2 linked regions of the Chloroflexus aurantiacus J-10-fl genome follow. The protein of the gene in region 2 interacts with the protein of the main gene of each other region in a pairwise test. Links are inferred from orthologs where the notes say so. Each region holds a gene or a part of one and is shown on either strand. Other genes may lie near its edges.

Region 1 (5,755 bases), 740 kb from region 2 along the record:
GAAGACATGGTTTTGGTGGTGATTAATTTTGACAAAGTACCCACGCCACCGTTTACACTATCATCAGGTGAGAGCGACCTGCCGGCAGGCACCTACCAGGTGACCGCACTCTTCGGCACGCCACCGGCACCGCCGGTGCCGCTTACCATCGCCGACGGGCGTATCGTGGAGTATCAACCGGGGATCGAAATACCGGCTCAAACCGGATACATATTCAGGTTGGAGCGCTAATGTTACGAAAAGTAACTGCAACTCGTTATGTCACACCGTTGCGTGAAGGCGGTTCATTACCGGCGATTGTCGAAGCCGATGATGATGGCCTGTACGTCGTAAAGTTTCGCGGGGCAGGACAGGGGCCAAAAGTGCTGGTTGCCGAGCTGATCTGTGGTGAACTGGCGCGTGCGCTTGGCCTGCCCGTTCCAGAGCTGGTGTTGATTGAGATCGATCCGGCGTTGGGACGCAACGAACCGGATGGTGAGATTCAAGACCTGATTACAGCCAGCGCCGGATTGAATCTAGCCGTTGATTTCCTGCCCGGTGCGCTGGCATTTGATCCGACATCTGTCCGTGCACTTGACCGTAAACTGGCGTCACTTATCGTCTGGTTTGATGCCTTCATCACCAATGTTGATCGCACGCCCCGCAACACCAATCTCCTCTGGTGGCACCGCCGGCTCTTCTTGATCGACCACGGTGCAGCGCTGTACATTCATTACACCTGGAATGATTACCAGAATCACGCTCGCAAACCCTTCAGCCAGATTCGCGATCATGTGTTGATAGCAGCGGCCAGCGATCTGGAAGCAGCCGACCGTGAACTGGCAGATCATATCAACACAGATCTGCTCTGGCGCATTGTGGCGAACGTCCCCGATGAATGGCTTATTGACCAGCGGTTTTCCTCAGTAGAAGACCACCGTGCAGCCTATGTTGAATATTTGAGTCTACGACTCGCTGCACCGCGCGCATTCGTACAGGAGGCTATCGATGTCCACGAGCGCCTTTGAATATGCATTACTGCGCCTGGTGCCACGGGTAGAGCGTGGTGAGCAGATCAACATTGGGGTGGTGTTGTTGTGTCGGCAACATCGCTTTTTGGGGATACGGATTCATCTCAACGAGGCACGGATTGCCGCTCTCTGGCCTGATCTCGACCTGGCGCCGGTGCACGAGCAACTGGCGGCGTTTGAAATGGTGTGTGCCGGTGGTGCTGGAGCCGGGCCGATTGGCGAATTGCCGATTTACGAGCGCTTTCGCTGGCTGACGGCAACGCGCAGTACAATGATCCAGCCGTCAGCAGTGCACTGCGGCTTGTGCGATGCTCCACAGGTGATGCTCGACCATATCTTTCAGCAGATGGTCGTCTTGCCGGGTCAGGCGATTGACGAACGCGCTCACGAGGCAGGCGCTTTATAACTCAACCCGTACCCGCTCGATCATTGCCTGGAGGGCAAAGCGGGCCTTACCCAGATTTGCAGTTTCGCTCAGCACCCCAAGGATACCGTAGTAGCCGGGAATAATTTGCGAAGCCAGCATCAAGAGCGCATCGGTTTCGAGAACCAGATCGCGCACATAACCAACCCCGATCCGATCAGCCGCTGCCGCTGCCCGCGAGGCTAAATCGGCCAGTTCAAGTTCGGCCAGTTCGATATCGAAGTCGAGTTCGGCAGCACCTGGATGGTAGGCAATTGCCACACTCAGACCATCGGTACCGATGATGCCGGCGAACTGCGCGCCTTTCACGCCGGTAATAGCTTCATTCAAAATGGTATTGACATTCATACAGGTTTACTGCAATTAACAGGCTTGCTGAAAGAGTATTTCGGTTGTTGTAGCCCCTTCCCTGGCATCCCCCCGATGGGGAGGGAGGACGCCCCCCTCCTGCCCCCCCGCTGGGGGGAGGAAATATGCGCCTGGGATTTCCCCGCTGGCGGAGGACGCCCCCCTCCTGACCTCCCCCCGTTGGGGAGAGAAAATGTGCGCCTGGGATTTCCCCGCTGGCGGAGGACGCCCCTCTCCTGACCTCTCCCCGTTGGGGAGAGAAAATGTGCGCCTGGGATTTCCCCGCTGGCGGAGGACGCCCCCCCTGACATCCCTCCGTTGAGGGGGAGGAAGTACCTTTTTTGGCTTTCGACAGGAAGGAAGGACATTTGGCAATACTAACCCAGGCACCGGCTTACAACTCACGTCGTCCTTCAAAGGCGGAGCCAAGCGTTTCCGGATCGGCCCATTCGAGATCGCCACCGGTCGGCAACCCCCGTGCTGGCCGGGTCACCCGTACACCAAGAGGTGCGAGGTCGCGAAGCAGCAGAAAGGCGGTGGCCTCACCCTCGGTATTGGGGTTTGTGGCAAGGATCACTTCCTGAACAGGTTCGGAGCGAACCCGCGCGAGTAGCTCTTCAATCTTGAGATCTTCGCGATAGATACCTTCGAGCGGAGCAATGTGGCCGTGGAGGACATGATACAGACCGCGGTAGGCACCGGTGCGCTCGATAGCCAGCACATCGAGCGGCTCTTCAACCACACAGATTTTGGTTTGATCGCGCGACGGATCGAGACAAATTGCACACAGCTCACCCACGGTGATGTTAAAACAGCGTCGGCAGTAGCCAACCTGTTCTTTCACATCGAGAATAGCTTGCGCCAGCGCCAGCGCCTGTTTTGGTTCAGCCCGTAAGAGATAAAAGGTCAGACGTGACGCCGTCTTTGGGCCGATACCGGGCAGTTTGGCAAATTCCTCGATTAGACGAGCCACCGGTGCGGCAATCAATTGATCCGTGCGAACGGTCATATCATCTCCACCACAGATTCGTCGGTGACAATGCGCAATGCCGACGCATTCCCCTCATCACCAGGACGACAATGCCGGTTTAGAACAACCCCTTGAGACCACCAGTCAACGGCTGCATACGCTCTTCGGCCAACTGCTGCGCTTTGCGCGAGGCGTCATTGATCGCAACTAACAACAGATCCTGCAACATCTCAACATCATCAGGATCGACAACCTCTGGCGAAATCGTGATCGATTGCACTTCGCGATGACCGTTCATTTTGACCGTGATCGCACCACCACCAGCCGTACCTTCGACAATGGTGGCAGCCAGTTCTTCCTGCACCTTCTGCATCTGGCGTTGCATCTGTTGAGCCATTTGCATGAGCTGACGCTGATTCATCAGACAGACTCCCTTCTATTCACCTTAATATTGCAATTGCCTGTACCAGAACACGTGAAGCCGGCGAAGACATGTGAGCGTAGATATGGGTAGAGTACCACACTGCTACACAATTGTACAGCTATCCCGCAAACATTATTCAGGATCGAGCGGTTCGATATCTACAATATGGGCATCGAAGATATTCAATGCAGCACGAACCAGTTCATCTTTACGAGCTTCGCGAATTTTCCCACGCAGATCGGTGGGTTCAACCGATTTTTCCTCGATGGTACAGCGTACCGCGTAGGTCTTCCCCAAACGACGACGCAATAAATCTTCGAGAAGCGACCGATTCTTCGGTTCTTCCAGGCGTTCTTTATGGAACGAGGATGTCACCAGCAGCACGATAGTATTGCCTTCGACATCATACGGACGCGCACTATTGAGCAACGCCTGCACCGTCGGACTGCGCGGACGAACATCACGCTTGAAATCTTCCCAGATCGCCTCAAGCTGTTCAAGCACCGACATATCAGCATCGGCAGCACGAGCAACAGCAGGATCGGCAGGCGGACGCATCTGGCGGGTCGCTGCCCATGCCTCTGGCGGTGGCGGTGGTGGATCGGAGACAGGTGTGACATCCGACGGTACTTCACTGCCGGATGCAGATACCGGTTCGGGTACTGGAGGTGGCGGCGGCGCAACAACGCTGGGCGGCACTGGTTCGGGATGTGCCGGGGCGCGAACGGGTTCGGTTTGCGGAACGATTGCCGGTACAGCAGCACTGGGACGGCTGGTAGGGGTACGTCCTGCCAATGAAGCGGAACGTGACGCAGATGAAGAGGCAGGTTGCGCAACCGGTGGTGGCACCAGCAACGCTTCAACGACTGCCACTTCGAGCGGTAACTGACCATAGGGTGTTGTACGTAACTGTGCATCGAGATTGCTAAACAGCTTCACCCAATGTACCAACGCAGCCATATCGGCCTGCTGCACCCATTGCCCCAAGAGCGCCACTTCGTCATCGCTCAAATCAAGCAGTGTGCGATCACCGGTCGCCTTCAGCACCATCACTGCGCGCAGACGTTCCACCAGATCGCGGGTAAACTGACGCACATCAGCCCCCTGATTGGCAACCCCATGCACTGCGCGCAGCGCTGCTGTCAGATCGTGATTGACAAGAGCCGTGATCAACGCATCAACTTCAGCCGCTGCCGTCATCCCAAGCAGGCTTTGCACCTGTGGTAGCGTGATCGGGCCTTCGACAAACGAAGCCAGTTGCTCGAGAATACCGAGCGCATCACGCATACTGCCGGTGGCAGCGCGCGCAATTGCTTCAGGCACACCATCGGCCAGCACAATTCCTTCTGCCGCTGCAATCCGGCGGAGATGAGCGGCCATTGCCGAAACACTATGGCGAACGAAGGTAAAGCGCTGGCAGCGTGACAGAATCGTGGCGGGAACCTTATGAACTTCGGTGGTTGCAAGGATAAAGAGGGCATGATCGGGTGGCTCTTCCAGCGTTTTCAGCAAGGCATTGAACGCTGCTGTCGAGAGCATGTGGGTCTCGTCGATAATGTAGACCTTCATGCGAGCTTCGGCTGGTCGAAACTGCACCCGCTCGATAATCTCGCGCGCATCTTCCACACTGGTGTGGGAAGCGGCATCCATCTCGATCACATCAACTGCACGCCCTTCAGCAATGGCAGCACACATCTCGCACACGCCGCACGGTCGAGCGGTGGGATCGGGGTTAAGACAATTCACTGCTTTGGCAAGCAGGCGAGCCATGGTCGTCTTCCCAACACCACGGGGGCCGGTAAACAGGTAGGCATGGCCAACCCGATCTTCGGCAATCGCATTGCGGAGCGTCTGTACGACATGCTCCTGCCCGACCAGCTCAGCAAAGGTCTGTGAACGCCATTTTCGATAGAGCGACTGAACTGCCATTACGCTTTCCGATGATCTTGACCCGCACAGCATCTCGTATTATACCAGAGGAGGTACCCCACTTCCGCGCCGAGAGTGGTATAATCGAGATACAGGTATTGTCGATCTGCTACAGAGGGCTTTTATGCTCACCTATGAGCAACTTATCTCAGTTCTGATCGAAGAGCTTGAGCACCAACAGATCAATATTGTCCATACCCAAGAGTTAATAGACGCACACACGTTGGGGCGAAGCCTGCACGTTACGTGCTTCCCGCCAAACATAGATAAACGTGGCCCCTGGGTACGGCTGCCCTTACGGGCAGTGATCAGCCTGCAATGGCCGGCAGAACTCACCGTCATCTCTTTACACGGTCAGGCGATGATTGAAACCTTCAATCAACTGGTTGGTCAACCAATCGATACGCGAAATCTGCTGGGATTTGAGCTGACCTACCACTTACCACTGAGTCATGCCGAGCAAGCGACAGCAGATGCATCAGCCCTGACAAAGAAGGTGATTGATCTCTTCGCGGACCAACCCGACATCGAGCAAAATCTCGATATCAACGCTACGATACAGTACAGCGTCAATCAGGAACCAGTCCTGGCACAACTGACCGTTACTCGCCAGTTTCCGATCCTCCGCCTTGACCGTGATCTGGTCGAGG
Region 2 (8,815 bases):
TTAATGATAGCCGGTTTGGTGGTTGCATAGCGACGGGCCAGTTCAATGATGGTTGATACCGGCAGTCCGGTAATGGTTGCTACCCGTTCGGGATCATATTCGGCAGCCCGCGCGCGCAATTCACGCCAGCCAACCGTATGCGCTTCTAACCATGCCTCATCGTGCAGGTTTTCAGCGAAGATGACATTCATCATGCCCAAGGCCAGCGCCCCATCGGTTGCCGGCCTGATCGCCAGATGGAGATCGGCAGAGCGAGCGGTAGCCGTCCGTCGTGGATCGATCACCACCACATAGGCACCGGCACGCTGTGCCTGACGGATAAACGGCATTGCGTGAGGGCCGGCACTGGCCGGATTATGTCCCCAAAGGATTATGAGCCGGCTGTGCCGCAGGTCGTCGTAGTCAGGACTGCGGCGGGCACCGAGCGTGGCATAGACAGCAGCGTGGGCAGCAGCACAGCAGATCGTTCGATCCAGACCGCTGGCTCCCATCCGGTTCCACAAGCGGGCATCAACAATCGCCGTTTGCAGCAAACCCAGCGTGCCGCTGTACGAATAGGGCAGGATCGCAGCAGCACCGTATTCGGCGATAATTGCCTGCCAGCGCTCTGCGATGGTAGTGATCGCTTCGTCCCAGCTTATCCGTTCCCAGCGTCCGCTGCCTTTTGGTCCTACCCGACGGAGTGGGTAGAGCAGCCGATCAGGACTGTACACTCGTTCGAGGTACGGACGGACTTTGGCACACAGCCAGCCCTGGGTGATCGGATGTTCAGGATCGGCATAAAACGCGACTGCCCGTCCATCACGCACTTCCGTTATGGTGGCACAGGTATCGGGGCAATCATGCGGGCAGCAACCACGAACACGTTGTGTTGTCATAGCAATCTCTCCGCTAGCGGTTATTTTACGTATTGTAGCACTCTCAAATTGTTGTGACCAGAATCCGCTTCAGAACTGGATGATATCAAATCTGGTCGTGACACATCAGTCAACGATGACCCCGATACTGCACCTGAACGATGCACCGCTGGACGCCCGTAGGGGCGACACCTGCGTCTTACTTACCTGGTACGCCGGGAGTCGTAGGGGCACGGCATGCCGTGCCCCTACTCCAAACGACGCGAGACGCGCATGATGCGCAGGCAAGGCAATCAATCCAGTCTATGATGACACGAACGAAGCTGCTCTCCCCCATACCAACCTATGCAATTACCCATATGTTGCCAGGTAGCCAGTATGGTGCATCGGTCGTGTCACGGGCTAGCAGGGATCGCCCTGACCGTGCCCGGTAGGGGCGCACGGCCGTGCGCCCCTGCCAATGCCGGTGCGGGATGCTGACGCCATCCCCAGGACGCCAATGGTCGCCGGCGGGCACCCGGTGATGCCCGATCAGGGTGCAGCAGCGCCCACCGCGGGGATGAGCGTCCGTCTGGGAAGCACCCAGTCCTACCCCACCTGGCAAGACACCCCCGTCCGTCACCACGGTGTCCATCTGGTTATCGTTGGTGATCCCTGCGGCGACGGGCGGATAAACCGAATAGCTTCGGCATCACGACAGGGCTGGTGCCGAGCGGTGATGTCCGGAGGAGTGCACGCTGGGATAGTCCCTGATGAAGAATGCAGCGGGTGACTACAGAATTATGGGTAATGAAAAGCCCATACCAACGGGTTGGGCGCAGGGTAGGCTGTCGTGGTGATTGGCAAGCGTTCATGCGTCTGTGCGACAGTCTGGGAGATCGACAGCACAGCTTTTAAGTTCTAGTATGGTATGTCACGTGTTCACAGCTCCCAGCGGTGCTATGTGACACGCCCCTGCTCCAGTCCGCCCGCTGGGAGCGGGATGTAGATACGACAGCGCAACCTGATGTGACAGTACAAAGTAGGGGGCACGGCATGCCGTATACCGTGCTCCCTACTCAATTTCCTAATTTCCGCGTCAACCACCCAACCGCGAATGCTTACCCTCACCGTGCTTACATCGCCAGCACCCGGTCAGGGCCAAGCACCTGCTTCAGTTCGGCAACCAGGGCATCGGAGAGGGTAATGGTATGCTGCGACTGTAAGACGACCATGCCCACCCCATTTGGCAGATACAGTGTGACCTGGTCATTACCATGACTGCTGCTCAGAATCGTGTGGACATGCTGCATCAATGCAATATCGGCATCAAAATCGTGGCTACGCGGCAGGTAGATGCGTAGATTACGCGCCGGCGGCCCGTCAACCCGTGGCGGTTCTGGTGCATGGTGACCGCCATGACCATTCCCATTACTGGCGAGCTTGACCGGCTGGCGGGTGCGCACAACCGGCGGTCTGACCGGCGGCGGAGATGCCGGAGCCGGGGTAGGAGTTGGTGCTGGTGCTGGCGATACCGGTGGCGCCGGCAATTCCACACCGCCTTCGCCGTTCAGATCATCGCTTACCCCTTCCAGATCCATTTCAAGCGGTTGGGCGCTTGTTGTCTGATCTACTGACGCGGGCGTTTCCACGTGATCGACTACCAGTTGGGGTGTATCACGACGGTTATCAACCTTTGCCGTAATCCGCACTACAGCGTCATTTTGTAATAGATCGGCGTACTTCGCCAGCACCTTTGGAAAGACCACTATCTCGATGCTGCCGGTCAAATCTTCAAGATTGGCGACCAGCATCGTCTCGCCCTTCTTTGTCGCAATCCGACGCACCCCACTCAGCACTCCCACGAAGGTGAGCGTCTCTCCGATATGTTCAGCATCAATCGAACCAAGTTCGGTAGCACCGCTGAGATCGACACCTTCGAGGGCCTTAGCGATGGGATCATCGGAAATATTCAATCCGAGCAGCTCCTTTTCCCAGAGCAGCACCTCTTTCTGATCGGCAGGACTCTCGACGATCAGCGGCAACGGAATACGGGCCACCACCGGATTGGCGGTGGTTGCTTCACCAAAGATATCAAACAGGCTACTCTGGCCGATTTCACGCGCCTTCTGGGCTTCGATCCCGGCGCTGACGGCCTGATCGAGGATTGCCAGCTTCTGGCGGCGCGTGCCAGGGAGCGAGTCGAGTGCACCGGCTTTGATCAGGCTTTCCAGGGTACGCTTGTTCAGCGCGTGGCGATCAACGCGCGCACAGAGGTCTTCCAGCGATTGGAAGGGGCCACCTGCCTCGCGTGCAGCAATGATCGCTTCTACTGGCCCTTCGCCGACATTCTTGATTGCCATCAAGCCAAAGCGAATACCGCGTTGGTGGGTTACGCCCGGCGGCAACGGTTGGGCAAGTGGTTCGATAGTGAAGCCCTTGTGCGAGCGGTTGACATCAGGGGGCAGTACTGCCACACCCAGACGCCGTGCTTCGAGTGCCGCCTTCGTCACATCTTCAATTACGCCACCCGCACCGGTCAGCACAGCGGTCATATACTCGACCGGATAATTCACCTTTAGCCAGGCGGTCTGATAACTGAGCAAACCGTAGAGCGTGGCGTGCGGTCGGTTAAACGAATAGCCGGCGAACGGCAAGATCAACTCCCAGAGCTGATCGGCAATCTCCTTACTAATGCCTTTGCGCTGGCACCCTTGCTTGAAAATAGCCTCATTTTCGGCCATCAGTTCGCGATTCTTCTTGCTGATCGCCTTGATAACGATATAGGCCTGACCGAGCGTATAATCGGCGACCGTCTGCAACAGTTGCATAATCTGCTCCTGATAGACGATCACACCGTAGGTGTCGGACAGGATCGGTTCGAGCACGGGGTGGAGATAGCGGATCTGGGATGGATTATTTTTGTTCTGAATATAGACTGGAATCTGCTCAAGTGGGCCGGGGCGATAGAGCGCCACCATGGCGTAGAGGTCTTCAACGCGGGTTGGCTTCAATTGCATCAGGTAGCGCGTCATTCCCGCCGATTCTAGTTGGAAGACATTCTTCGTTTCGCCTCGTCCTAATGCCTCAAAAACCTTTGGATCATCAAGTGGAATTTCATCAAGCCACATCCGCCGGCCAGTCGTCTGCTCGATATACTTGAGGGCCTCGGCCACCACGGAAAGGTTGGTTAGACCGAGAATATCCATCTTCAGCAGACCCATCTTGGCCAGGGTCGGCCCTTCAAACGCAGCCATCAACGCATTCTCGTCTTTGGTCGTGCGTTGCAGGGGCACCAGCTCGGCCAGCGGTGTTCGACTGACCACCACGCCACAGGCATGCGTGCCAACTGACCGCATCCGGCCTTCAACCTTCTGTGCCTCATCGATCAGTTCGCGCAGGTGGGGCTGGGTTTCGTAGATCTGCTTCAACTCTGGGACGCGCTCAAGGGCCTGGGCGATGGTGGTGCCAACCGGTAACGCTGGAATCAGTTTGGCGACCCGATCTACCTCACCGGGATCGAGACCGAGCACACGGCCCATATCGCGAATGGCCGCTTTGGCCCCGAGCGTACCGTAGGTAATAATCTGCGCAACATTCTCCCGCCCGTACTTATCGGCGATATAGTCAAGAATCTCCTGGCGGCGCGAGTCGGCGAAATCGGTGTCAATATCGGGCATTTCCAGACGTTCGGGCGAGAGGAAACGCTCGAAGAGCAGCTTATTCTTGACCGGATCGACATCGGTGATGCCGAGGGCGTAGAGCACGAGCGATGCACCGGCAGATCCACGCGGCAGACAGGGGATACCGCGTGAACGGGCAAATTTCACGTAATCCCATACGATCAACATGTAATCAGGGAAGCCGGTTTGATTAATCACATCCAGTTCATACGCCAACCGATTCATATACTCAGCAGGTGGCTGACCATTGAACCGGCGCATCAAACCCTCTTCACACACGAGGCGTAGATATGAGGCGGCATCGTGGCCCGGCGGTAACTCAAAGACCGGCAACTGAACCCGTCCAAACTCCAGCTTCAACCGGCACATATCGGCGATGCGACGAGTGTTTTCCAGCGGTTCAGTACCGTAGCGTTTAAACCGCTCCCACATCTGCTCGCCCGACAAGATATGGTAGCTCTCGTCCATCGCGTATTCACGAGCACAAAACTCGGCGTAGGTCATATTCATCCCCATCGCCATAATCTTGTGCTGGGTTGCTTTATCTTCTGGACGGACGAAATGCGCGTCACTGGTGGCTACCAGTGGAATACCCAGTTCGCGCCCGATCTTCACTAACTCATCGTTCAGCGGCTCGAGTTCAGGGGTATTGTCATGCAGTTGCAACTCAAGATAGTAACGGTCGGGGCCGAGCAGGTCACGGTAATATGCGGCGGTTTCAACGGCTGCACGACGGTCTCCCGCTTTCAGATAGTGCAACACCTCGCCAGCCAGACAGGCCGAGGTAACGATCAGGCCTTCGTGATGCGCTTCCAGCAATTGCCGGTCGATACGGGGGCGGGCAAACACACCCTTTCCCATCCCGTCAAGATGGGCGCGCGTGGTGAGTTTCACCAGATTACGGTATCCCACCTCATTTTGGGCCAGCAACAGCAAATGAAAATAGTTTTTTGCCCCTTTTGTCATCGGGTCGCTCAGTGAGCCGGGGGCCATGTAGGCTTCGACACCGATAATCGGGCGGATACCGGCCTTTTTCGCCGCCTCGTAGAACTCCATCGCGCCGTACATCACCCCGTGATCGGTCAGGGCGATACTGTCCATCCCCAATTCGGCAGCACGCTGGGTAATGCCTTTCGTTGTGGCATAGCCATCGAGCAGGCTGTATTCAGAGTGGACATGCAGATGAACAAAGTCGTGCATGGCGTACTCGTCTTTCAAAACAATTTACACTTAACACAGTTGGACGAAGGCAGAAAGGCGATCTAAGCCTGAAACATTTGTCCGAAAGAACAGATGTGGTGTCGGTTTTTTGGTATTATATCAACATAATATCAGGTTATCAGGCGCACGCTTTCGGTTCTGATTATAACATATCAGCGGTAGCTTGCGAATAGGCTTGTCAACAATTGTAAGGTGTTTGTAAACCATGACGGTTCAGCGCGCGCTACCGTAGCTGGTTGTCGATGTCGCGGGGATGGGGAAATATTGTGGTGAAGGCGGTGTAGCAAGCAGATGGGAATCACGGCACGCCCTGCCGGGGTCTTAACCGGAAGGGCGGGAACCACACGTCGTCGTCAGGCCAGATGGACGTGATGCAACAGAAACAGAGCGTTGGACAGGTGAACAAGCAGTTACGATTGCCGACGGATCGCAAACAGGCACAACCCGGCCAGCAACAGCCAGAGCCAGTGCCACAGACCGAAAGGTTGCTGGAAAGCAACAACAATGGAGATGATCACAAAGACCAGTCCCAGCACAGCCAGTAGTGCCCGACGATAGGTTGGCGACATGAATGGCCTCACCGTACTACAAAGAAAGCCAGCGCCAGCAGTGCTCCTGCGACAAGTAGTAATAACGAAAACGCGAGATTGCCGGTTGCGCTGATCAGAAAAATGGTCATGGCAATAACGATGATTGCCATCATGACACAACCCCGACGTACTCGGCGAATACTGGTTGTAACATCGGGATCTTCCGGTGTTGAATTCATATACATCATCCACAGAGACTTACTTCCCGGCATATCTTACCATATGACAGCAGCAATCGCGTCTGTAATGTTTCTGCAATCAAAGAATAGTACTAAAGTACTGTGCAATACTATGACGGTATGATATACTAAAAATAGAAATATCATCGTTCTACTACAATGACGCAGGGAAGAAAGGGGGCTGCCAATGTTTGATCGAGAGACATGGCGGCAGCGGGTTGCCGAACGATTCACAACCTTTGCCCGCAACCCCCGGCAAGAGATACAAATTGCCGGCGTGAGTAGTGTGCTTGGATACCTTGCCCTGCGTGCGCTTGAACCATTTCTTGCTGCCTTCCAGGAAGAGCCGGTTGCCGCTGTGTTGGCACTGGCCGAGATTTCACGTGGCCCCGGTGCCAATCACATTGTCCGCCGTGCCAGCCGCTGGCGTTACCAGCTTGCCCATCTGATTGAGCGCGAATTACGTTCACGCCCGGAACTTCGCCTGACCGTCGAAGAAATCCTGCTGGCGTTACAGGTGCTGCATCTCGCCCGGCAGCGCCTCAATAGTTCACGTGATGAGTGGTTACGGCTGACATTGCTGGCCGAACTCGACACCTTCGAGAGCGGTGATTTTGAACAGTTACGCCGTCAATTGCAAGACCCCGGCTGGCAAAGTCGCTATGAAGCGATTCGTCGTCTGCGCGTGCGAGAGGGTCACTACACAGCGGCAGATCTGGTGCTCCTGCATGACGGTTTGAGTGATAGCGCCTCGCATGTGCGTGCGGCTGCGGCGCGTATGCTCGGCCTGATTAATGGGATACCGCCGCAACCTCTGGTCAAAACGCTGATCCGACTGGCGATCCATGATTGCGATCTGGAGACACGCTTCGCCGCTGCCCGCACGCTGGGTCAATTGCGTGACCGGATCGTCTCGCCACAACTCCTCGATCATCTGATTGAATGTCTCGACAATCCCGATAGTTTCGTGCGCTCGGCAGCAGCCCTGGTGGTGAGTCAGTTGGGAGAACTGGCCGGTACGGCCCAGATGATTGAACACCTGCTCCCCATGCTCTCTGATGCTGACGCCTACGCTCGCGAAGCAGCAGCGCGCGCGCTGGGGCGGTTGGGTGTGGCAGCCGCAACCACAACCGTCCTCAATGCCTTAACCCAGGCCGTCGACGATACTGACCCCAATGTTCACGAAGCTGCTGTGGATGCCATTACTCGGCTGCGTAAATTACGAGCCACCCTGCCGCTTTCCCCTGGTCGCCATCCAACCGAACCATTAGCCGTGTAGAGGTTGGCATGCAGCGACAGATCAGTGTCTTCGCCGATTGGAACGCGGTAACTGAACTGTTGGCCTTCAGCGATACGCTGGAGGCCGATTGGCAATTACCCCACGATTATGTCTATCTGTTGCGACTGGTGATCGAAGAAGTCGCTACCAATATTGTCAAGTATGGCTACGATGAACAAAACCGCGATCAGATTCAGTTGTTGTGCCAGTATGAACAGGGTGTGCTGACTATCATCATTCGTGATCGAGGGTACCCCTTCGATCCCCACGACGCACCACCACCTGATCTGGGCAGGGAGGTTGAACAACGTACTATTGGTGGTCTTGGCCTCTTCTTTGTGCGCGAATACGCTGACACCCTCCAGTACCGGCACGATCCGGCAAGTGGCTGGAACGAGTTAATCGTAACCAAAACAATGACGATGCTGGATCGCTTGCGGAGTTTGCCGCTTTTTCAGGTAGTACCTGAAGCGATTCTGGCCGAGTTAGCCCCTCGTCTGGCCGAATGCCGCCTTGCCGCCGGTGAAATATTGTTTCATCAGGGCGATCCGGGCAACGAATGCTTCGTGATCTTGAGCGGTGCGGTAGAGGTAATCACGTTCGTTAACGGCACCGAGTTGCGGCTAGAGGTCTTTCACGCCGGCCAAATCATTGGCGAGATGAGCCTGATTGACCAGAGTCCACGGTCGGCAACTGTACGGGCAATTGAACCGAGTCGCCTGGTTGCGCTGAATGAAGCGGTGTTTGCCACCTTGATCGGCTCCAGTCCGGCCCTGGCAATGACGATGCTACGCAGTATCGTTAGTCGGGTACGCAATACCAATCAGCGCATGATTCATGATCTCGAACGCAAGAATGCCGAACTCCTGGCGGCGTATCAGCAATTACAGGCTGCACAGGCGGAATTGATTCGGCTGAACCGCCTCGAAGAGGAGCTGGATGTTGCCCGCCGTATTCAGCAGTCTTTCTTACCACGGGTGTTACCGCAACCAGCCGGCTGGCGTATTGCCGGGTTCAGTCGCGGGGC

The links. The genes of interacting proteins can lie anywhere in the genome.
Region 1: the proteins of dnaE (region 2) and dnaX interact in binary tests that used the Escherichia coli proteins (3 or more experiments, as listed by UniProt). The link is inferred for Chloroflexus aurantiacus J-10-fl from one-to-one orthologs.

The regions. Positions count from the first base shown.
Region 1 is NC_010175.1:661,722-667,476, forward strand. Bases 2,708-5,647 are described here. They hold dnaX (DNA polymerase III subunit gamma/tau), read right to left. Parts: upstream 5,106-5,647; coding sequence 3,309-5,105; downstream 2,708-3,308. Other genes in these bases: recR (recombination mediator RecR), read right to left, coding at 2,708-2,791; CAUR_RS02655 (YbaB/EbfC family nucleoid-associated protein), read right to left, coding at 2,871-3,173; CAUR_RS02665 (hypothetical protein), read left to right, coding at 5,230-5,647. Also shown: CAUR_RS02630 (alpha-amylase family glycosyl hydrolase), read left to right, coding at 1-231; CAUR_RS02635 (HipA family kinase), read left to right, coding at 231-1,007; CAUR_RS02640 (DUF3037 domain-containing protein), read left to right, coding at 988-1,416; CAUR_RS02645 (roadblock/LC7 domain-containing protein), read right to left, coding at 1,411-1,782; more of recR, read right to left, coding at 2,177-2,707; more of CAUR_RS02665, read left to right, coding at 5,648-5,755. UniProt on the Escherichia coli protein: Part of the beta sliding clamp loading complex, which hydrolyzes ATP to load the beta clamp onto primed DNA to form the DNA replication pre-initiation complex.
Region 2 is NC_010175.1:1,400,913-1,409,727, reverse strand. Bases 1,773-6,087 are described here. They hold dnaE (DNA polymerase III subunit alpha), read right to left. Parts: upstream 5,720-6,087; coding sequence 1,973-5,719; downstream 1,773-1,972. Also shown: CAUR_RS05325 (molybdopterin-containing oxidoreductase family protein), read right to left, coding at 1-878; CAUR_RS20745 (hypothetical protein), read right to left, coding at 6,151-6,309; CAUR_RS05315 (hypothetical protein), read right to left, coding at 6,318-6,509; CAUR_RS05310 (HEAT repeat domain-containing protein), read left to right, coding at 6,697-7,788; CAUR_RS05305 (SpoIIE family protein phosphatase), read left to right, coding at 7,797-8,815. UniProt on the Escherichia coli protein: DNA polymerase III is a complex, multichain enzyme responsible for most of the replicative synthesis in bacteria. This DNA polymerase also exhibits 3' to 5' exonuclease activity. The alpha chain is the DNA polymerase catalytic subunit.